One region of the Streptomyces sp. NPDC092045 genome, then DNA from elsewhere that is predicted to be linked to it. Evidence: riboswitches for the same ligand, from Rfam matches in the RefSeq annotation. Region 1 holds a riboswitch; each other region holds the start of a gene.
The links. Region 1 has a riboswitch for cyclic di-AMP ahead of ACIQKA_RS33145 (transglycosylase family protein). Riboswitches for the same ligand answer to the same signal wherever they lie in the genome.
Positions count from the first base shown of each region.

Region 2: another riboswitch for cyclic di-AMP. It lies ahead of ACIQKA_RS19320 (transglycosylase SLT domain-containing protein); the one in region 1 lies ahead of ACIQKA_RS33145 (transglycosylase family protein).
Region 3: another riboswitch for cyclic di-AMP. It lies ahead of ACIQKA_RS02770 (C40 family peptidase); the one in region 1 lies ahead of ACIQKA_RS33145 (transglycosylase family protein).
Region 4: another riboswitch for cyclic di-AMP. It lies ahead of ACIQKA_RS12300 (peptidoglycan DD-metalloendopeptidase family protein); the one in region 1 lies ahead of ACIQKA_RS33145 (transglycosylase family protein).

Region 1 covers NZ_JBIVSC010000029.1:40,603-45,682, forward strand. The annotation lists gene ACIQKA_RS33125 (exopolyphosphatase) at 1-191, opposite strand, end outside; gene ACIQKA_RS33130 (DUF501 domain-containing protein) at 188-730, opposite strand; gene ACIQKA_RS33135 (septum formation initiator family protein) at 769-1,239, opposite strand; gene eno (phosphopyruvate hydratase) at 1,340-2,626, opposite strand; gene ACIQKA_RS33145 (transglycosylase family protein) at 2,951-3,676, opposite strand; cyclic di-AMP (ydaO/yuaA leader) riboswitch at 3,680-3,894, opposite strand; gene ACIQKA_RS33150 (transglycosylase family protein) at 4,109-5,080, opposite strand, start outside.
Region 2 covers NZ_JBIVSC010000007.1:20,078-25,157, reverse strand. The annotation lists gene ACIQKA_RS19330 (SpoIIE family protein phosphatase) at 1-251, opposite strand, end outside; gene ACIQKA_RS19325 (phosphoribosyltransferase family protein) at 560-1,897, shown strand; gene ACIQKA_RS19320 (transglycosylase SLT domain-containing protein) at 1,881-2,795, opposite strand; cyclic di-AMP (ydaO/yuaA leader) riboswitch at 2,800-2,983, opposite strand; gene ACIQKA_RS19315 (hypothetical protein) at 3,356-3,976, shown strand; gene ACIQKA_RS19310 (DeoR/GlpR family DNA-binding transcription regulator) at 4,076-4,882, opposite strand; gene ACIQKA_RS19305 (SIS domain-containing protein) at 5,032-5,080, shown strand, end outside.
Region 3 covers NZ_JBIVSC010000001.1:590,308-595,387, forward strand. The annotation lists gene bioB (biotin synthase BioB) at 1-888, opposite strand, end outside; gene ACIQKA_RS02760 (8-amino-7-oxononanoate synthase) at 1,064-2,242, shown strand; gene ACIQKA_RS02765 (ATP-binding protein) at 2,405-2,842, shown strand; gene ACIQKA_RS02770 (C40 family peptidase) at 3,199-3,675, opposite strand; cyclic di-AMP (ydaO/yuaA leader) riboswitch at 3,679-3,809, opposite strand; gene ACIQKA_RS02775 (hypothetical protein) at 4,210-4,506, opposite strand; gene ACIQKA_RS02780 (ATP-dependent Clp protease proteolytic subunit) at 4,514-5,080, opposite strand, start outside.
Region 4 covers NZ_JBIVSC010000003.1:483,488-488,567, forward strand. The annotation lists gene ACIQKA_RS12285 (STM4012 family radical SAM protein) at 1-469, shown strand, start outside; gene ACIQKA_RS12290 (STM4011 family radical SAM protein) at 479-1,339, shown strand; gene ACIQKA_RS12295 (SGNH/GDSL hydrolase family protein) at 1,326-2,138, opposite strand; gene ACIQKA_RS12300 (peptidoglycan DD-metalloendopeptidase family protein) at 2,297-3,265, opposite strand; cyclic di-AMP (ydaO/yuaA leader) riboswitch at 3,269-3,428, opposite strand; gene ACIQKA_RS12305 (tyrosine-protein phosphatase) at 3,845-4,666, shown strand; gene ACIQKA_RS12310 (DUF6126 family protein) at 4,691-4,840, opposite strand; gene ACIQKA_RS12315 (helix-turn-helix domain-containing protein) at 4,887-5,080, opposite strand, start outside.

The DNA of each region.
Region 1 (5,080 bases):
GCGCGGCAGGCGGCGAAGGTGCGCTCCAGGGCCTCCGGGGCGAGCCGGCCGGTCCGGTCGACGCCCTGGCCGAGCCGGACGATCGTCATCCGCCGGTCCAGCTCGACCAGCTCGCCCGTCTCCGGGTGCACGTCGGCGACGAGCAGGCGGATGGAGTTCGTGCCGCAGTCGATTCCGGCGACCCTGGTCATTCGGCGGTCTCCTTCTCCTCGTCGCCGCACGGCGTGACGCACGGGCCCTTGGCCCACCACTCCGGCAGCATCGCGAGCGCCTCGTCGCCGAACGGGTTCACGCCCGGGCCCGCGACCAGCGAGTGGCCGACGAGGACGTGCAGGCACTTGACCCGGTCCGGCATGCCGCCGGCGCTCGGGAAGCCCTCCAGGACCTCGATGGCGTCGCGGCGGGCGAGGTAGTCCTCGTGCGCGGCCCGGTAGGCGTCGGCGAGCTCCGGGTCGGTGGCGAGCCGGGCCTGCATCTCCTTCATGACCCCGTTGGCCTCCAGGGTGCCGATGGCCGAGGCCGCCCGGGGGCAGGTCAGGTAGTACGTGGTGGGGAAGGGGGTGCCGTCGGGGAGCCGGGGCGCGGTCTCGACGACGTCCGGCTGCCCGCAGGGGCAGCGGTGCGCGATGGCGCGCAGGCCGCGGGGCGGCCGGCCGAGCTGGAGCTCGAAGGCGGCGACGTCCGCCTCGGTGGGCTCGGTGCGTTCGGTCTGCGGAGGGGGCGTTTGCATGTCTGCCTTGGTTGCCTAGGTCGTCGGTCGTACGGGGGTCAGCGGCGGTCGGCGTTGTCCACGCCGTCCCAGAGGTTGTCGTACCAGGGGCGGTCCGCCGCTCCCTGGTCGGCGCGGGGCCGCTGCTCCGCGCCGGGGTCGTTCACGGTGAAGCCGGTCTCGCCGGGAAGCACGTAGTGCAGGTGCTCGCGGGCGAGGCGGCGGACGTAGGCCGGGTCCTGGAGGCGGGCCTTCTCGTCCCTCAGCTCCTGCACCCGCCGGGCGGCCTCGGCGGCCCGGCGCTCCTGCTCGGCGATCTCGCCCTGCTGGGAGACGTAGCTCCGCATGGGATAGGCGAGGGCCACCACCAGGGAGCAGACGACGAGCGCCAGGAAGGCCGCGCGGCCGGTGAGCCGGGAGCGGCGGGCCTGGCGGCGGGTCTGGGAGCGGTAGACACGGGCGGCGGTCTGCTCGCCGAGCAGCCTGAGCCGGGTCGCGGTCGAGAACCGGTCCCGGTCCTTCACGGCCATGTCGTGTCGCCTCCCCTGTTCACGCGGACGTCCCCGCACACGGTACGGGACCGGGTACGGGGACGTACGGAAGCCGCCCTGTGGAAGGGCGCAGCGGGTGTCAGCCCTTGAAGCGCGGGAAGGCGCTGCGGCCGGCGTACACCGCGGCGTCGTCGAGGATCTCCTCGATGCGCAGCAGCTGGTTGTACTTGGCGACGCGCTCGGAGCGGGCCGGGGCGCCGGTCTTGATCTGGCCGCAGTTGGTGGCGACGGCCAGGTCGGCGATGGTGACGTCCTCGGTCTCGCCGGAGCGGTGGGACATCATGCACTTGAAGCCGCTGCGCTGGGCGAGCTCGACGGCGTCGAGGGCCTCGGTCAGCGAGCCGATCTGGTTGACCTTGACCAGCAGGGCGTTCGCGGACTTCTCCTCGATGCCGCGGACCAGGCGCTCCGGGTTGGTGACGAACAGGTCGTCGCCGACGAGCTGGACCTTGTCGCCGAGCTTCTCGGTGATGATGTTCCAGCCGGCCCAGTCGTCCTCGAACAGCGGGTCCTCCAGGGAGACCAGCGGGTACGCGGCGACGAGCTCCTCGTAGTACTCGGTCATCTCGGCGGCCGAGCGGGACTTGCCCTCGAACTCGTACGTGCCGTCCTTGTAGAACTCGGAGGCGGCGGCGTCGAGCGCGAGCGCGATGTCTTTGCCGGGCACGTACCCGGCCTGCTTGATGGCCTCCACGATGAGGTCGAGCGCCTCGCGGTTGGAGCCGAGGTTCGGGGCGAAGCCGCCCTCGTCGCCGAGCCCGGTGGAGAGGCCCTTGGACTTCAGGACGGACTTGAGGGTGTGGTAGACCTCGGTGCCCCAGCGCAGCGCCTCGGAGAAGGACTCCGCGCCGATCGGGGCGATCATGAACTCCTGGATGTCCACGTTGGAGTCGGCGTGCGACCCGCCGTTCACGATGTTCATCATCGGAACGGGCAGCAGGTGCGCGTTCGGGCCGCCCAGGTAGCGGAAGAGCGGGAGGTCGCTGGCCTCGGAGGCGGCGTGCGCGACGGCGAGGGAGACGCCGAGGATGGCGTTGGCGCCGAGCGAGGACTTGTCCGGGGTGGCGTCCAGGTCGAACATGGCCTGGTCGATCAGGCGCTGCTCGGTGGCGTCGTAGCCGACGAGCTCCGGGCCGATCTGCTCGATGACGGCGAGGACCGCCTTCTCGACGCCCTTGCCCTGGTAGCGGTTGGGGTCGCCGTCGCGGAGTTCGAGGGCCTCGAACGCGCCGGTGGAGGCGCCGGACGGAACGGCAGCACGGCCGGTGCTGCCGTCGTCGAGGCCGACCTCGACCTCGACCGTGGGGTTGCCTCGGGAGTCCAGGATTTCCCGGGCTACGACGACGTCGATGGACGGCACGAGCATCTCCTTCTGGGATGTGACGCTGGATGTGACGCAAGGTCGGTGCGGGGTCGCTCGGCCTTGCGACAAGAGCCTAACCGTCCCGGAGGCTCCGACCGGCCGGGCGCCCGCCCCCTGGGACGAAAAAGGACCCAAGGGCACGCACAGCGGGGCGAAAGGCCCCGTATCTACTGGACGGTAACCATCAGGTGGGTCCCGGGAGGCCCCGGTGGAAGACGGAACCCCGGTCCGGCGCGCACGGGGGACGGGCGCGCCGGACCGGGGTGAGTCACCGCGGGAGGGCCGTCGGGGGCGCGTGAGCCGCCGGACTCACGCGACCCGCCGGGCTCACTTCAGGTGGAGCTGCTGGCCCGGGTAGATCAGGTCGGCGTTCTCGACGACGTCCTTGTTGAGCTCGAAGAGCTCGGCCCAGCCGCCCTCGACGCCCTGCGCCTCGGCGATCTTGCTGAGGGTGTCGCCGGTCACGACCTTGTACTCGCCGTCGCCCTTCTTGACCGTCTCGCCGGTCGGGGTGGTGACGGTCTTCCCGGACCCGGCCTTCGGAGCGGCCTGGCGCTCCTTCTTCGGGGCCTGGCGCTGCTCGCTGCGGGTGGTCGGCTGCTCGGCCGCGCGCTGCTTCTTCTGCTTCTTCTGCGGCTTCGGCTGCTCCTGCGCGCTCTCGGCGGAGCCGCCGTCGTAGGAGGCGCCGGAGAGGCCCACGCCGCAGCTCGGCCAGGCACCCTTGCCCTGGCCCGCGAGGACCTTCTCGGCGATGGCGATCTGCTGGGACTTCGACGCCCGGTCGGCGGTCGAGGCGTAGGCGGTGCCGCCGTACGCGGCCCAGGTGGAGGCCGAGAACTGGAGGCCGCCGTAGTAGCCGTTGCCGGTGTTGATGGACCAGTTGCCGCCGGACTCGCACTGGGCGACGCGGTCCCACTCGGAGGAGGTGGCGGCCGAGGCGGTGCCCGCGGTCATCAGCGGGGCGGCGACGGCGACGCCGGTGACGCCGACGAGCGCGGCGAGCTGGGTGGCCCTGGAGGGACGGCGGTGTTTGCCCTTGACGGAAAACAGCATGGGAATTCTCCTCACCGACGCCTACGAGGTGAGCTGTCGGGTTCGGGCCGAAGAGTTGCCCGGCCGCGTGTCCTAGCACGCGGCTTCACCCCAAGCCGGTCGTCGGCCGTCTCTCGACGGCCGGGGCCGGCACTTACCTTGGGTCCCCCGCTCCTGCCTACGGCGCTTGCGCGACGACTTTCCCGTCGGCCGACGGCAGGATTCGGCGTTTCGGTCGACGGGGCCCGCGGTGGCGAGCGGTGATGACCGTAGACACAGAACCCTCCGAAGTTCAAAGAGGCTCATATGACGAATTTCGCCTCTTCTTGCCCTTCGGAGGGGACTGTTTGCGCAGGTAGGAGGTGACGGAAGCGGAGTTTGCGGGCGCGGCACGCCAGTTGGGACAAAGAGACCCATGTCTCACTCGTCCAGAACCGGACATAAGCCCGCGAACTACCCCTCCGCCGAGTCCGGACGCGCCGTCAGATCGAGGTTCTGACCAGGGAGGATGAGGTCCGGATCGATGCCCACGGTCCGCTTGTTGGCGTCGTAGAGGGCGGTCCAGCCTCCGGGCAGTTCGTTCGCCTGGGCGATACCCGAAAGGCTGTCACCCGGACGCACGACGTATTCACCCGAAGAGCCCTGACTGTCCGTTGTGTCCGCATTCTTCGCTTCGTCAGCAGCGGGGAGCGATTCGGACTCTTCGAGGGACTTGTCCTTGCCCGAGGCGTGTCTACCGGATTCGGTGGAGCTGTCCGGCTTGCCGGTTTCCTCCGGAGCGGCCTCGCCCCGGTGCTTGCCCGTGCCGGGCGCGGCCGACGTGCCCTCGTCCCCCGGAACGCCGGGCGTCACGGGCGTACCGGGCGTCGCGGACCCGTCGGGGGCGACGGGGGCCGTCGGGTCCACCGGGAGCGTCGGGCCGGCCGGGAGCGTCGGGTCCGCCGGATCCGTCGACCCGGTCGGCGCGGACGGCGTGGCGGGGGCGGACGGCGCGGCCGGGTCCGCCGGGGCGGCGGGAGCCGTCGGCGCGGCCGGCGCCGTGGACGTGGCGGGGGCGGACGGCGCGGCCGGGGGCTTCGGCGTCGCGGTGGACGGCGCGGTCCCGGAGACGTCCGGCGAGCCCGAGTTCCAGTTCGACTCGGGGACGGGAGCCACGGAGGGCGCCGGGGCGGTGGCCGGACCCGGGTCGACCCCGGTGGGCCTCCCGTCGTTGGTGAGGCCGGCGATCGGCGCGCAGGTCCCCCAGGCGTCGCTGCCCTTGGCGAGGGCCTTCTCGGCCACGGCGATCTGCTGGGCGCGGCTGGCCAGGTCGGCACTGGGCGCGTACGCCAGACCGCCGTGGCGCTCCCAGTCCCCCTGGGTGAACTGGAGGCCGCCGTACATCCCGTTCCCGAAGTTGGCGGTCCACTGGCCGCCGGACTCGCA
Region 2 (5,080 bases), on a different contig from region 1:
TGCATCCGCCACCACGGACGGAACAACGGCCCCGGCAGCCCCACGAGGACCGCGAGCCGCAGCAGACCGGGCGTCTCGGAGCGCAGGTACACCCCGCCCGCGTACCCGCCGACCTCCTCCACGGCCCCGAGCGCCGCCTCCGCGAGCGCCCACGTCAGGGCCACGGGAGCGGGCTCGCCGCCGGCTCCGCTCCCGGACGGACGCCCGGTACCGCCCGCCGGGCCGGGGCCGGAAGCGCCGTGCGAGGTCACACAGCCAGGATGCCCCGGGAGCCGGAGCGCCCGCATCCCGGGAAGCCCCTCCGCCGGTCGGGTTCCCCCTGGCCGGAGAGTCCCGGAAGCCTTTCGCCGGAGCTGCCGGAGCTGCCGGAGCTGCCGGAGCCGCCGGAGCTGCCGGAGCCGCCGGGGTCGCCGGAGCCGCCGGAGCCGCCGGAGCCGCCGGGGAGTCGGCCGACCGGCGCGCGATCGTCCTCGCCGAGCGGCCCGACGCGCCTACCCTGGAGGAGCGTGGCCGTCCCGGGCCCGCCCGGGCGGGCGCACGGCCGGAAGGGCGTCGGACCATGTTCTTCAGCGATCGCAGTGACGCGGGACGGCAGCTCGCCGCCCGGCTCGACCACCTCAGGGGCCGGGACGTCGTGGTCCTCGGCCTCCCGCGCGGCGGCGTGCCGGTGGCCGCCGAGGTCGCCGACGCCCTCGACGCCCCGCTCGACATCTGCCTCGTGCGGAAGCTGGGCGTGCCCCACCGGCCGGAGGTCGCGATGGGCGCGATCGGCGAGGGCGGCGTGCGGGTGCTCAACGACGGGGTGATCCACGAGGCCGGGGTGGACGACCGCGCGCTGGCCGCCGTGGAGGAGCGCGAGCTGGCCGAACTGGACCAGCGCGCCCGCCGCTACCGGGGCAGCCGGACGCCCGTGCCCCTCGAAGGGCGGACGGTCCTCGTCGTCGACGACGGGCTGGCCACCGGTGCCACGGCCCTGGCCGCCTGCCGGGTGGTCCGCGCCCGGGGAGCGGCCCGGATCGTCCTCGCGGTGCCGGTCGCCCCGCCCGGCTGGACGGCCCGCCTCGGCGGCGAGGCCGACGAGACCGTCGGCGTCCGCACCCCGGAGGGGTTCTACGCCGTCGGCCAGTTCTACCGGGAGTTCCCGCAGACGCCGGACGACGAGGTGATCGCCTGTCTGGACCGGATCCGGGCCGGGCGCGACCCCGTCGTCCGGGACACGGAGGTGCGGATCCCGGTCGACGGCGCCGTGCTCCCCGGGAGGCTCGCCGTGCCCGAAGGGGCCGCAGGGCTCGTCCTGTTCGCCCACGGCAGCGGCAGCAGCCGCCACAGCCCCCGGAACCGGGCGGTCGCGGCGGAGCTGAACGGGGCCGGTCTCGCAACCCTGCTGTTCGACCTGCTCGGCGAGGCCGAGGCGGCCGACCGGGCGCACGTCTTCGACACCCCGCTCCTCGCGGGCCGGCTCGCCGGAGCCACGGAGCGGCTGGCCGAGCGGCCCGACGTCGCGGGCCTCCCGCTCGGCTACTTCGGCGCGAGCACGGGGGCGGCGGCCGCGCTGTGGGCGGCGGGCGACCCCGCGTCCCCCGTCGCAGCCGTCGTCTCGCGCGGCGGACGGCCGGACCTCGCGGCCGACCGCCTGGCCGGGGTGCGGGCCCCGACCCTCCTGGTGGTGGGCGCCGAGGACCCATTGGTCCTGGACCTCAACCGGCGGGCCGGGGCGCTGCTGCGCTGCGAGAACCGGCTGGCCGTGGTGGAGGGCGCCACCCACCTCTTCGAGGAGCCCGGCGCCCTGGAGGAGGTGGCGCAGCTCGCCACCTCCTGGTTCACCGGGCACTTCCGGGGCCGGAGAGCCCCGGCGACCGGTGCCGACCAGCCGGCGCCGACTAGTAGGCCCCGTTGACGTTGTCGATGGAGCCGTAGCGGTCGGCCGCGTAGTTGCAGGCGGCGGTGATGTTGGCGACCGGGTCGTACAGGTCCATCGCCGTGCCGGGCACGTGGTACGCGAGGAACGTCGGCTCGATGACCTGGAGGAGGCCCTTCGAGGGGGTGCCGTTCACGGCGTTGACGTCCCAGTTGTTGATGGCCAGGGGGTTGCCGGAGGACTCGCGCATGATGTTGCGGTGGATGCCCTCGTAGGAACCGGGGATGCCGTGCCGGGCCATGACGTCCAGCGACTCCCGGATCCAGCCGTCGAGGTTGTCGGCGTACTGGGGGACGGCGGCCGGGGCGGCGGCGACCGCGGGAGCGGCGGCGGAGGCGCCCGTGCCGGTGGTGGCGGTGGCGGCGGTCGGCGTGGCGCGGCGCTCGGAGCGGTTCGCCCGTTCGGCCGTACCGGACCTCTCTGCCCTCTCCGCCTTCGCGGTGCTCTTCCGCTCGGCCTTTTCCTGCGTCTTGGCCCGCGCGGGAGCGGCCTCGGCCGAACCCCGATGAATCGTCAGTTCCAGGCCGGGGTGAATGAGTGACGGGTTGTCACCCACGGCGCTCTGGTTGGCGCGGTAAAGGCTCTTCCAGCCTCCCTGAATTCCCTTCTTCTGGGCGATCAGGGAAAGCGAGTCACCACTCACGACGGTGTACGTGCGCGTGGCCGCCGGGGCCTTGGCGGCGACCGGCGCGGCGGGAGCGGCGAAGGCCCCGACGGCGATCTCCGGGGTCCCGGCGGCGGTCGCGGCGGTCGCGGCTCCGGCCGTGGTGGGGGCGATCAGGGGCAGGGACAGCGCGACCCCACCGGTTCCGACCAGGGCCAGACCGCGGGAGACGCGGCTGCGGCGGATGCGGCGGTGCTTACCGTGTGCAGGCATGACGGATTCCTCTCCGGCGCCTACGAGGTGAGCTGTCGGGTTCGGACGGGAGATGTCCGGCCGCGCGCACGCGGCTGCACCCCGAGCCGTCCCGGATTCCGGGCCGGCGTATTCGTGGGTCCCCCGCTCCTGCCGTCGGGTGAAAAGGGAGGTTGTCGAGCGGCGGCAGGATTAGGCGTTCCGCTCGAATGGAGGTGACCGTAGGCCAGTAATGCGGCGAATAACAAGAGGATCAGGGAGGCGGTCCTCTTTATTGGATCACTGAATTCGGGGAATTCAAGATCGGTCGGGCCGCGGAAGCGCCGAACTTCCTTGTGCGGCACGGGGCGGGGCGGGCGAGGGTCGTGTGCCCGGCCGTGCGGAGTGAGTCGCGTCACCCGGTGGGTTATGTCCGAATATGCGGCGTAATTCCATTGATGGAGAAATAAGCCGAAAATCTATGGAGTGAGACCCTGTGCGGGAGTGAGGGCGCTTTGGGTGCATCGCGGTCACTCAAGGGCAAAGGGCGCAAAGCCGACATCCTTCTCGAAGGATGGAGTGACCGACCCAGGAGCCGCCCGATGTCCCCCGCCCCTCAGTTCGCCCCCGACGCCCTCGACCGCGAGGCCGCCGCCCTCTACGAGAGCGCCGTCTGGCAGCGGATCGTCACCGACTGGACCGCTCCCGACCCGCTCGCCCCCGCCCCCGGGCCGCTGTCGCCGGGGGAGGAGCGGAGCTGGCGGGACCTGCTCAGCGTGCCCGTGGAACGGCTCGTGGCCGAGGCGCTCGACGCGCTCCCCGCCCCGGGCCCGGTCGAGCGCCTCCCCGGCCGGATCGGAGCCGTGCTGCCGGACCGCCTCCACGCCTGGCGCCGCATCGGCCGGCCCGAGCTGCGCCCCTCGGTCCACCTCGGCTACGCGCGCCTCGTCCTGACCGAGTGGGGCTGGCAGAACGCCCCGTACAGGCTGCGCGACAGGCGCGGGGCCCGCTGTGTCTGCGGGGCGCTCCTCGCGGCCCACCGCCTCGGCCACGGCGGCGCGGACACCATGAACGAGGCGGCCGCCTGGATCATGACCGAGCTGCGGTCGCGGGGCTGGCGGGACCTCATCGGCCCGTGGAACAGGGCGCCCGGGCGCACGGCCGAGGACGCCCTCGACCTCCTCGACGCCACGATCCGGCGCGCCGCGCTCGCCGGCCGCTGACGGCGCCGCCGGGGCGTGCGGACGTCGCCCGTGCCCGTCGTCCCTCCGGTCGCCGCGGCCGGTTGCCGAGGCGTCCCTCCGCCGGGAGGGGCGGGCGGGTCAGACGGTGAGGACCTTCACCCCGGCCTCGGCGAGCCGGGCGGCGGTCTCCGGCGCGATGCCGGTGTCGGTCACCAGGGTGTCGATCCGGTCCAGGCCGCAGATCCGCGCGAACGCCCGGCGGCCCATCTTCGAGGAGTCGGTCACCACGACCACCCGGCTCGCCCGCTCCGCGAAGAGCCGGCTGATGCTCGCCTCGTCCTCGTGGTGCGCCATCACGCCCAACTCGGCGTCGATCCCGTCGATTCCCAGGACCACCACGTCGAGCACCACCTCACTGAGCACCCCGACCGTCAGCGGGCCGACCAGCTCGTAGGTCTGGGGCCGTGCGACGCCGCCCGTCGTGACGATCTTGATCTGCGGGCGCACCGCGAGCTCGCCCGCGATGTTGAGCGCGTTGGTGACCACGGTCAGCGCCGGGCCCGAGGGCGCCGCCGGTCCGGGGGCCTCGGCGCGTCCGCTCGCGAACCGCAGCGCCAGCGCCCGCGCCACCTCCGTCGTCGTCGTGCCGCCGTTGAGCCCGACGACCTCGCCGGGCGCGACCAGGTCGGCCGCGGTCTCCGCGATCCGCTTCTTCTCCGGCGCGTGCCGCGTCGACTTGTAGCGCAGGGGGAGTTCGTACGACACGCCGTGCGCGACCGCGCCGCCCCGCGTCCGGACGAGGAGCTGCTGCTCGGCGAGTTCGTCGAGGTCCCGGCGGATCGTGGCCGCGGAGACGTCGAGCGTCGCCGCCGCCTCCTCCACCTCGATCCTTCCCGAGGCCGCCAGCAGTTCGAGGAGCGTGTTCCACCGCTCGTGCTTGGACATGGGTCCCTCCCTCCCGGTCGTGCGAGCGTCCGATTCTAGCCGTCGACAGGTGTGGGATCTGGAAACGTCATGCATGTTTCTGCTTGAATGTCTTCGACTTCAAGCATGTTCGTTCAATATCTCGCAGTCTTTCTTGCAAGGAGACCGGCATGAGCACCACCCGCACCGCCGTGGAGATCGCCTCCCAGCCGGCGACCT
Region 3 (5,080 bases), on a different contig from region 1:
GAAGATCGAGTTCGCGATGTGCAGCGCGAGCGGCTGCATCGAGCGCAGGTGCACCTCGCGGCCGCCGGCGATCCGCACCTCGACGTCGGGGCAGACGAACCGCACCATCGCCAGGATCCGCAGGCAGCGCTGCGGCGTCAGGTTCCACTCCTTGGCGAGCGGGGTGCCCTCGAACGGGATGAGGAAGTTGACCGGCACCGAGTCCGAGCCCAGCTCCCGCAGCGCGTACACGACGTCGACCAGGTCCTCGTCGGCCTCGCCCATGCCCGCGATCAGACCCGAGCAGGCCGAGAGCCCCGCGGCGTGCGCCTTGCGCACGGTGTCCACCCGGTCGGCGTACGTGTGGGTCTTGGTGATCCCGCCGTACGTCGCCTCGGAGGTGTTCAGGTTGTGGTTGTACGCGTCGGCGCCGGCCTCCCGCAGCCGCTCCGCCTGGCCGTCCGAGAGCAGACCGAGGCAGGCGCACACCTCGACGCCCTCGTTCTCCTCCTTGATGGCCTCGATGGTCCTGCCGACCCGCTCGACATCCCGGTCCGTCGGACCGCGCCCGCTCGCCACCAGGCAGACCCGCTTGGCGCCGCCCGCGACGCCCGCCGCGGCCGCCTTCGAGGCCTCGTCCGGCTTCAGCCAGGTGTACTTGAGGATCTCCGCCTTGGAGCCGAGCCGCTGCGAACAGTACGAGCAGTCCTCGGGGCACAGGCCGGACTTCAGGTTGACCAGGTAGTTGAGCTTCACCCGCCGCCCGAACCACCGACGGCGCACCTTGCCGGCCGCGGCCACCACATCGAGCAGTTCGTCGTCGGAGGTCGCCAGGACGGCGAGCGCTTCTTCACGGGTCGGCGGCTCGCGCCGCAGCCCCTTCTCCACCAGCGTGTTCAGCAGGTCCATAACCGCTGATCCTGGCCTACCGCCCGCCCCCGGGCCAAGGAGGATCCGAACAAACGCCCCCGTTCGGGGTGTGTGGATGACCACACCACGATCCCGGTCTCCTCCGGTTAGGGTCTGTGCGCTGCCTACAAAAGGCACCGGCCGGACGGCCGGAGGCGCCGACGGAGGATCCCGCATGCCACAGGCCGACGACGCGCGGGCCGCGGGCCCGCGCCGCACCGCGTTCGACTGGACCGGGGCCGAGGCGCGCCGCCGGGCCGACGCCGGCCTCGTGCGCACGCTGCGGCCCCGGGCGGCCGAGTCGGACCTCCTCGACCTGGCGGGCAACGACTACCTCGGCCTCACCCGCAGGCCCGAGGTCACGGAGGCGGCGGCCGGGGCGGCCCGGCGCTGGGGCGCCGGCTCCACCGGCTCCCGGCTCGTCACCGGCACCACCCTGCTCCACACCGACCTGGAGCGCGAACTCGCCGCCTTCTGCGGCTTCGAGGCGGCCCTCGTCTTCTCCTCCGGCTACACCGCCAACCTCGCGGTGCTCACCGCGCTCGGCGGCCGGGACTCCCTGATCGTCTCGGACGCCGCCAACCACGCCTCCCTGGTGGACGGCTGCCGCCTGGCGCGCGCCGAGACCGCCGTCGTCCCGCACGCCGACCCCGAGGCCGTGCGCAAGACCCTGGAGGCGCACCCCGGGCGCCGGGCCCTCGTCGTCAGCGACTCCGTCTTCTCCGTCGACGGCGACCGGGCCCCGCTCGCGGAGTTCGCCGCCGCCTGCCGCGCGCACGGCGCCGGTCTCGTCGTGGACGACGCCCACGGCTTCGGCGTCCTCGGCGACGGGGGCCGGGGCGCGCCGCACGGCGCCGGACTCGCGGGCGACGAGGACGTGGTCGCCACCCTGACCCTCTCCAAGTCCCTAGGCAGTCAGGGCGGCGCGGTCCTCGGCCCGGCCCGGGTGATCGAGCACCTGGTGAACGCCGCCCGCACCTTCATCTTCGACACCGGCCTCGCCCCGGCCGCCGTCGGCGGCGCCCTCGCGAGCCTGCGGCTGATCGCCGCCGAACCGGGGCTCGCCGCGCGGGTCCGCACCGTCGCCACCACCCTGTACGAGCGGCTCACCGCGGCCGGTCTGACGGCGGCCCGGCCGTACGCGGCCGTGGTCTCGGTCCGCGCCCCCTCCCCGGAGGCGGCGCTGCGCTGGGCGGCGGACTGCCGGGAACGGGGCCTGGCGGTCGGCTGCTTCCGGCCCCCGTCCGTCCCCGACGGCGTCTCGCGCCTGCGCCTGACGGCCCGCGCCGACCTGACGGACGCGCAGATCGGCCGCGCGGTGGAGACGGTCCTGCGGACCGCCCCCGCCGCCTGAGGGCCGCGCCGGGGCCGTTCACGGTTCGTACGGTTCACCGCTTCGGGCGACAGGGGCGGCTCTTTCCTGGTGGAACCCGGTACGGCGCGGCACCATCGGTGGGACTCTGACGCGCAGTGCTATCCGGGGCAGCGGCCCCGGCGGGAAAGGGACAGAGTCGCCATGGCAGACCATCAGGAAGCAACCGTCACCCTGCCGAGCGAGCCCGCCTCGGTCCCCACCGCCCGGCGGTACGTCGCGGAGGTCCTCACCGGCTGGGGCCTCGACGAACTCTCCGACCAGGCGGACGCGGTCCGTCTGATCGTCTCGGAGCTGGCCACCAACGCCGTCCTGCACACCTTCGGCCAGTCGCCCACCTTCACGGTCGACGTCCGCCTCGAGCGCGGGGAGCAGCTCCACGTCGGCGTCACGGACAGCCATCCGCGCCTGCCCCGCCGCCTCCCCGCGGCGGTCCAGCAGGACAACGGACGCGGCATGGTCATCATCCGATCCCTGGCGGCGGGGTCCGGCGGCCGCCTCTCGGTGACCCCGACCCCGGACGGCGGCAAGACGGTCGGCATCACCCTGCCGTGGAAGGCGGCCGCGCCGGTGGTCTGCTAGGGCGTGTGTCGAAAGTCCCGCCTGCCCGGCGGCGCCCGGCAGGCACTCCCCCGTAGCCCTGCGGGCACGGGGGCACCCCCGGCCGCGTTGTCGGGATCACCCCGATGCAACAAGTATCGGGGCGACCCTCCGCCTTGCGATCGCACGCACCGGACACCGCCGGGCCTGCCCTCCGGGCAGACGGCGCTACTTTCGACACACGCCCTAGAAGGCGTCCGGCGCGCCCCCGGGCCCGTCCGGCGCGTCCCCGGGCCCCTCCGGCGTGGCGCGGCCGGGGCGGCGGGGGCGGTCCGGGTGCGGCGGCGCCGCCGCACCCCCGGCCTCCCCTCCGGCGCCCGCTCAGCGCCCGGGCGGGGTCACCGGACGCGTCCGTAGGAGACCTTCGAGGTCCAGATCTTGTCGAGCTTCACCCAGGAGCCCGTCTTGGGCGAGTGCCAGATCTTGCCGCTCCCGGCGTAGATGCCCACGTGGTAGACCTTCCCGCCGGAGTGGAAGAAGACCAGGTCCCCCTGCTGCCGGCTGCCGGCGGAGACCCGGCTCGTCTTGTTGTACTGCTGCTGCGCGGTGCGGGGCAGCGACTTGCCCGCCTGCTTGTACGCGTAGAGCGTCAGGCCCGAGCAGTCGAACCGGGAGGGTCCCGTGGCCCCGTAGCGGTAGGGCGCCCCCTTCTTGGCGGCGGCGACGCTCAGCGCCTTGTTCGCGTGTGCGGTCGCCGCCTGTGCCTCCGGTGCCGCGCCCGGCGCGAACAGCGTGCCGCCGACGGCGGCGAGGGTGAGAGCCGAGACGGCTCCGGCCCGGGACAGCAGGGACGGGACGTACATCTGCGCAGTCATGCGCAACCCTTCGTCAGCCGCCTGTGAAGGATGACCTGTCGGGTTCGGGCAGGCGAAGATGCCCGGCCGCGGCTGCGGCTTCACCCCAAGGGCCGGCCCCGCTGCGGAAACAGCGCGTACGGCCCGTACTGCTCGGGTCCTCCACTCCTGCCGATCCAATCCTGTCGACCAGGCGTCCGGGACGGCGGCAGGACTCGGCGTCCGCCCGGACCGCCCCGCCTCGGATGGCGGGGGCTTGTCGTCGGCAGGGATCTTGCCCCACAGCCTGGTCGAAATCCGAGTGGAAACGGCGTTATGTGAGAGTCCTCACGACTGATCCATTCGGGTGGACAGGATGCTTTCGTGATCGTCGGAGGTTTGGCCGACGAGCCCCGCACCAGCGAGGGAACGTCCGATTCCGCCAGATGTGTACACCCCGTGCGCAACTCGCCCGAGCCACATGTCGACTCGTCGACTCCACCGAACGGACGAGCCGTTCCGGCGGGGGCGTCGGCCGTCCGGCCCTCGACACGACATGCCGGAATGTCAACTCCGTCATGCCCGGGGGAGCGTGACCCGGCCGGCCCGCCGCTCCCCGTCCAACACCCGCAGGGCGCGCGCCAGGGTGTCCGCGTGGACCTCGCTCTCACCCCGCGCGTGCATGAGGGCCAGCGCCTCGCGCAGCTCCTCCGCGCGTCCCACCAGGGCCTGAGCCGCCCTCAGGGCCCCATAGGTATGCGTACTTCTGGATGGATTGATCTTCCCCAGGAGGTCGACGACCGCGAGGTACGCGTCGATCAGCTCGCCCTCGGCCCGCGTCAGGGCCGGCAGCGGCGGCGGCTCGGGAACCACGGTCCGCTCACCGCGCCGCGCGGCCGGCCGCGGCGCGCCGGCTCGTGATCACGTGGTCCACGAGCCCGTACTCGACCGCGGCCGGGGCGTCCAGGACCGCGAGGCGGTCGAGGTCGGCCTCGACCCGCTCGCTGCTCCGTCCGGTGTGCCCGGCGAGCAGCCCGGCCATCAGGGCGCGCTGGCGGAGCAGTTCGCGGGCATGGACGTCGAGGTCGCTCGGCCGTCCGTGCAGGGGCTCCTCCGCGGCGGGCTGCCGGAGCGTGACGCGGGCGCCGGGGAGCATCGTCCGCTTGCCCGGGGTGCCGGCGGCGAGCAGGACGGCGGCGCTGGAGGCGGCCCGGCCCAGACAGGTGGTCGCCACGTCGCAGGCGAGGGTCCGGATCGTGTCGTGGATGGCGGTCATGGCGGTGACGGAGCCGCCGGGGGAGTTGATGTAGAGCGCGATGTCCTGCTCGGGCGCGGCGTACTCCAGGTACAGGAGCTGGGTGATCACGTCGTTGGACGAGACCTCGTCGACCCGGGTGCCGAGGAGGACGATCCGGGACTCCAGCAGCTTCGTGTACGGATCGAGGGT
Region 4 (5,080 bases), on a different contig from region 1:
GGCGCCGCTCGGTCCGGACGACCACGCGTGCCAGACGGACGGGATGATCGGCCTGGGCTGCGGGGCCCGTTCGTACACCTCGGCCCTGCACTACTCCTTCGACTACGCCGTCGACATGCGGGAGATCCGCTCGATCATCGACGCCTACACGGAGACCGGCGACTTCTCGCGCGCCCGGGTGGGCCGGTGGGTCGACGCCGGGGAGGCACGCCGCCGCCATCTGCTCCAGTCGCTGCTCCAGGCGGAGGGGATGGCGGTCGCCGGGTACGAGGAGCGGTTCGGCTCCTCGCCGTTCGCGGACTTCCCCGGGGAGCTGGGCCGGTTCGAGGCGCTCGGCTGGCTGGACGGGGAGGCCCCGGCGGGGCTGCTGCGGCTCTCGCCGGAGGGCCTGGCGCACTCGGACGGGCTCGGTCCGGAGCTGTTCTCACCCGGGGTGCGGGCCGCGATGGCCGCGTACGAGCCGAAGTAGGGGGCGGCCGTGGACCTGACGCTGCTCTACCGGGGGCCGCTCTCCTCCTGCGACTACGACTGTCCCTACTGCCCCTTCGCCAAGCGCCGGGACAGCCGGGAGCGGTTGCGCGCGGACCGGGCGGCGCTCGAACGGTTCACCGGGTGGGCCGCCGCGCAGACCGGTGACCGGCTGCGGATCCTGTTCACGCCGTGGGGCGAGGGTCTGGTGCGCTCCTGGTACCGGCGGGCGCTCGTCGAGCTGTCGCGGCTGCCGCACGTCGAGCGGGTGGCGATCCAGACCAATCTGAGCTGCCGGACCGACTGGCTGGCGGACGCGGACCCGGAGCGCGTGGCGCTCTGGTGCACGTACCACCCCGGGCAGACGCCGTACGGGCGCTTCCTCGCCAAGTGCCACGACCTGGCGGAGCGGGGCGTGCGGTTCAGCGTGGGCGTGGTGGGGCTCCCGGAGCACCGGGAGCACGCGCGGCGGCTGCGGGACGCGCTGCCGCCGCACGTGTACCTGTGGGTGAACGCGGCCGAGGGGCACGCGTACACCGACGCGGAGGCCGACGGGTGGACGGAGCTCGACCCGCTCTTCCCGTACAGCCGGCATCCGCACCGCTCGGCGGGGCTGCCCTGCCGCACCGGCGAGTCGGTGATCTCGGTGGACGGCGCGGGGACGGTGCGGCGCTGCCACTTCGTCAAGGCCGAACTGGGGAACCTGTACGACGGTTCGTACCGCGCCGCCCTGCGCCCCCGCGCCTGCCCCCTCGCCGTCTGCGACTGCCACATCGGCTACGTCCACCTGGAGACGCTGCCGCTGTACGACGTGTTCGCGGGCGGGGTCCTGGAGCGGATCCCCGCCGCGCCGCCCGCTACAGGGGCATGAGGTCGCCGAGGGGCATCAGGTCGGGGCGCTTGGCCTCGACGTGGTCCCCGGAGCTCTCGCCGCGCAGCCGGCGCCCGATCCAGGGCACGAGGTACTCCCGCGCCCACTGGATGTTGTCGCGGCGCACTTCGAGGGAGCCGCGCGGCGGGACCGGCGGCCACGCCTGGTCGGGGTCGGCGGGCACCGGCAGGCCGATGACCTGGGCGGCGCGCAGGGCGACCCGGGTGTGCCCCTCGGGCGAGAGGTGCAGCCGGTCACCGTCCCAGGCCCGCCGGTCCTGCACGGACTTCAGGGACCACAGGTCGAGGACCGGGCAGCCGTGGCGGTCCGCGATGGCGCGGACGTGCGCGGTGTAGGTGGCGATCTTGCCGCGCAGGTGCCGGAGCACGGGGACGTCGCGGGTGTCGAAGCCGGTGGTCACCATGACGGTCCCGACGGCGGAGGTCAGTTCGGCGACGGCGCGCTCGAAGCGCTCGGCCACGTCGTCCGGGTCGGTGCCGGGGCGGATGATGTCGTTGCCGCCCGCGCAGAAGGTCACCAGGTCGGGGGCGAGTTCCTTCGCCCGGGGGACCTGTTCCGCCACGATCTGGTCGAGGAGGCGCCCGCGTACGGCCAGGTTGGCGTAGCGGAAGGCGTCGTGCTCCGGCAGCTGGTCGGCGAGCAGGACCGCGAAGCGGTCCGCCCAGCCGACGTACGTCCCGTCGGGGCCGGGGTCTCCGACGCCCTCGGTGAAGCTGTCACCGATCGCCGCGTACGACCCGAATGCGTTCTTGTCTCTTGATCTCGAATCGTCTGCCACGGGGGCACATCCTTCCCTTTCGCGTGTGACCTACGCGACCGTAAGGAGGGGTTGACGACGGGTGACATATGCCACCGATAAAGATTCCGCCAAGTCGGAATAGGCCGGCGGCCCGGCACGGATGTGCCGGGCCGCCGAAAGGGGTGTTCCGGAGAGCGTCAGACGGAGACGCCGTGCTGGCGCAGGTAGGCCAGCGGGTCCACGTCCGAGCCGTAGCTCGGCGTGGTGCGGATCTCGAAGTGCAGGTGCGGACCGGTGGAGTTGCCGGTGGAGCCGGAGAGGCCGATCTGCTGCCCGCCGTCGACGCTCTGTCCGGCCGAGACCGAGAGGGAGGAGAGGTGGGCGTACTGCGAGTAGTTGCCGTCCGCGTGCTTGATGACGACCTCGTTGCCGTACGAGCCGCTCCAGCCGGCGGAGACGACCGTGCCGACGCCGACGGCGCGGACGGTGGTGCCGGAGGAGGCGATGAAGTCGACGCCGGTGTGGTAGCCGGAGGACCACATGGAGCCGGAGGCGCGGTACGGGGTGGAGAAGCCGCCGGTGACGGGGGCGACCCAGCCGGAGGAGGAGGCGGTGGAACCGGTGGGGGACGAGGAGCCGGTGGAGCGCTCCGCGGCCTTCGGGGCGGCGGCCGGGGCGGCGGCGCGGCGGTTCTCGCGGGAGGCGCGGGGGGCGTCGTCGCCGTTCTTGCCGGACTCCTGGGCGCCGTGGGTGCTCTTCGGGCCGGCGGGGGCGGAGCCCTTGGCGCCGATGGTGAGCTTCATGCCGGGCAGGATGAGCGAGGGGTCCGCGCCGATGGTCCGGCGGTTGTCCTCGTACACCTTCTGCCAGCCGCCCGCGAGGTGGTGGTCGGAGGCGATCTTCGACAGGTGGTCGCCGGGGACGACGGAGTACGTCCGGGGTCCGGTCTCGGCGGCGGCCTTCGCGGGGGCGGCCTTCGCCACGACGGCGTGCGCGGTGACGGCGGACCGGACGGAGGCGGGGGCCGGGGCGGCCTGCTCGGCGGCGTGGGCCCCCGTGGCGCCGAGGAGCGGGAGGGCGACGACGGCGCCTCCCGTACCGGCGGCGGCGAAACCGCGGGTGAGGGGGTTGTTCTTGGGACGGCGGTGCTTACCCTTCGCGGGCATGGCGAATCCTCTCCGGCGCCTGCGAGGTGAGCTGTCGGGTTCGGACTGGAGATGCCCGGCCGCGCTTGCGCGCGGCTTCACCCCGAGCCGTCCTGTGTCGCGGGACCGGCGTACTTCCTGGGTCCCCCGCTCCTGCCACGCATGGGATGGGTGGAATTCCGGACGGTGGCAGGATTCGGCGGTCCGACCGGATTGAGCGTGACGCTAGACGAGCGGGGTCGGCGCGAACAAGCCGCCGTTTTGCCCCGGCATTCCGCTCTAGATCGTTCCGCCGGAATTCCGGTCACCCTCCGTGGACGACGCTCCTCCGACTCCCTTTTCCCGTACGGAAATCGCGCCGGACTCCCGGCCACGATCCGTCACTTCTATGACCCTGCTCACGCGCCGAATCCCATCTCGCCTGCAAACAGGGCGCGTTATACGCAATGACCCAATAGGGGCGCGGCATGCGCAATACCTCAATTGGGACAGATCGCTCATTCCCGTCCGAGGGGGTGCGCCGCACCCCTCCCGTCTGGATGATTGCCCCAGGAACCGATTCGCGTCGGGCATCCGAACACCGACTTTCCAGGAGCATCCGTGACGCAGCAGCTGCCGCAGGTCCCGCCCGTAGAAGCCGACGAGCCCGAGCTGACGGAGGTCCGCAACTTCCGGGACGTGGGCGGCCTGCCGACGACGGACGGGCGCGCGGTCCGCCCCGGCCGCCTCTTCCGCAGCGGCCACCTCGCCCACGCCACCGAGGACGACGCCGCCTTCCTCGCCGGGCTCGGGCTGCACACGGTCTTCGACTTCCGCAACGAGGCCGACCGGCGGATCGAGGGCCCGGACGTCGAGCTGCCCGGCGTGCGGAACGTGAACATACCCCTCAACGACCCGGCCGACGGCAAGGAGTTCTGGAAGCTGGTGCGCGACGGCGACACCGCGCAGCTCAGGGAGATCCTCGGCGACGGCAGGGCGGCGGCCCGGATGTCCGACTCGTACCGGCGGATGGTGGTCGAGCGGACGGCGGAGCACAGCCGGATCCTGCACTCCATGGCGGAGGAGAGCGTCCCGGCCCTGATGCACTGCGCGGCGGGCAAGGACCGCGCCGGGCTCGCCGTCGCGATCACCCTGCTCGCCGTCGGGGTCGAGCGGACGGCGATCGAGGCCGACTACGTGAAGTCGAACGAGCCGCACCGCCGCTACAAGGTGCGCCGCAGCTCCACCGCCCCGGACGCCATGGGGCCCGAGGTGATGGAGCTGCTGGCCCCGCTCTTCGACGCGCGGGCGGAGTACCTGCGGGCCGCCTTCGAGACGATCGAGACGACCTGGGGCTCGGTGGACGCCTACTTCTCCGAAGGCCTCGCACTGTCCCCGGAGACCCGCGAGCGGCTGCGGGAGCGCCTGCTCACCGGGGCGTAGGAAGCGGGCGGCGCCCGCTCGGCGTCACTTCGCGCCCATCGCGAAGAGCAGGTAGAGGAAGCCGGCGAAGAGGTGACCGGCGATCAGGTAGGCGAAGAGGCGGAGCACCAGCCCCTTGGGGAACTTGCCCTCCCCGCGCTCCTCGCCGGTGACGGATGAAGACTTCTCGGACATGTCGGCCCTTTCCTGAAGAATCGTCACGGAAGAATCGTTCCGGCGGTCAGCGCCGGTGCGGGGTCCCGTCACCGAGGCACAGCTCGGCGACGGGGCTCTGCATCAGGGTGTGGACGAAGAGCAGCTCGGCCCCGCCGGGGGTGGCGGCGCCGATCCGGTGCGGGGTGAGCGAGTCGAAGTGCGCGCCGTCCCCGGGATCGAGGACGTGGACCGCCTCGCCGAGCGCGAGCCGCACCCGGC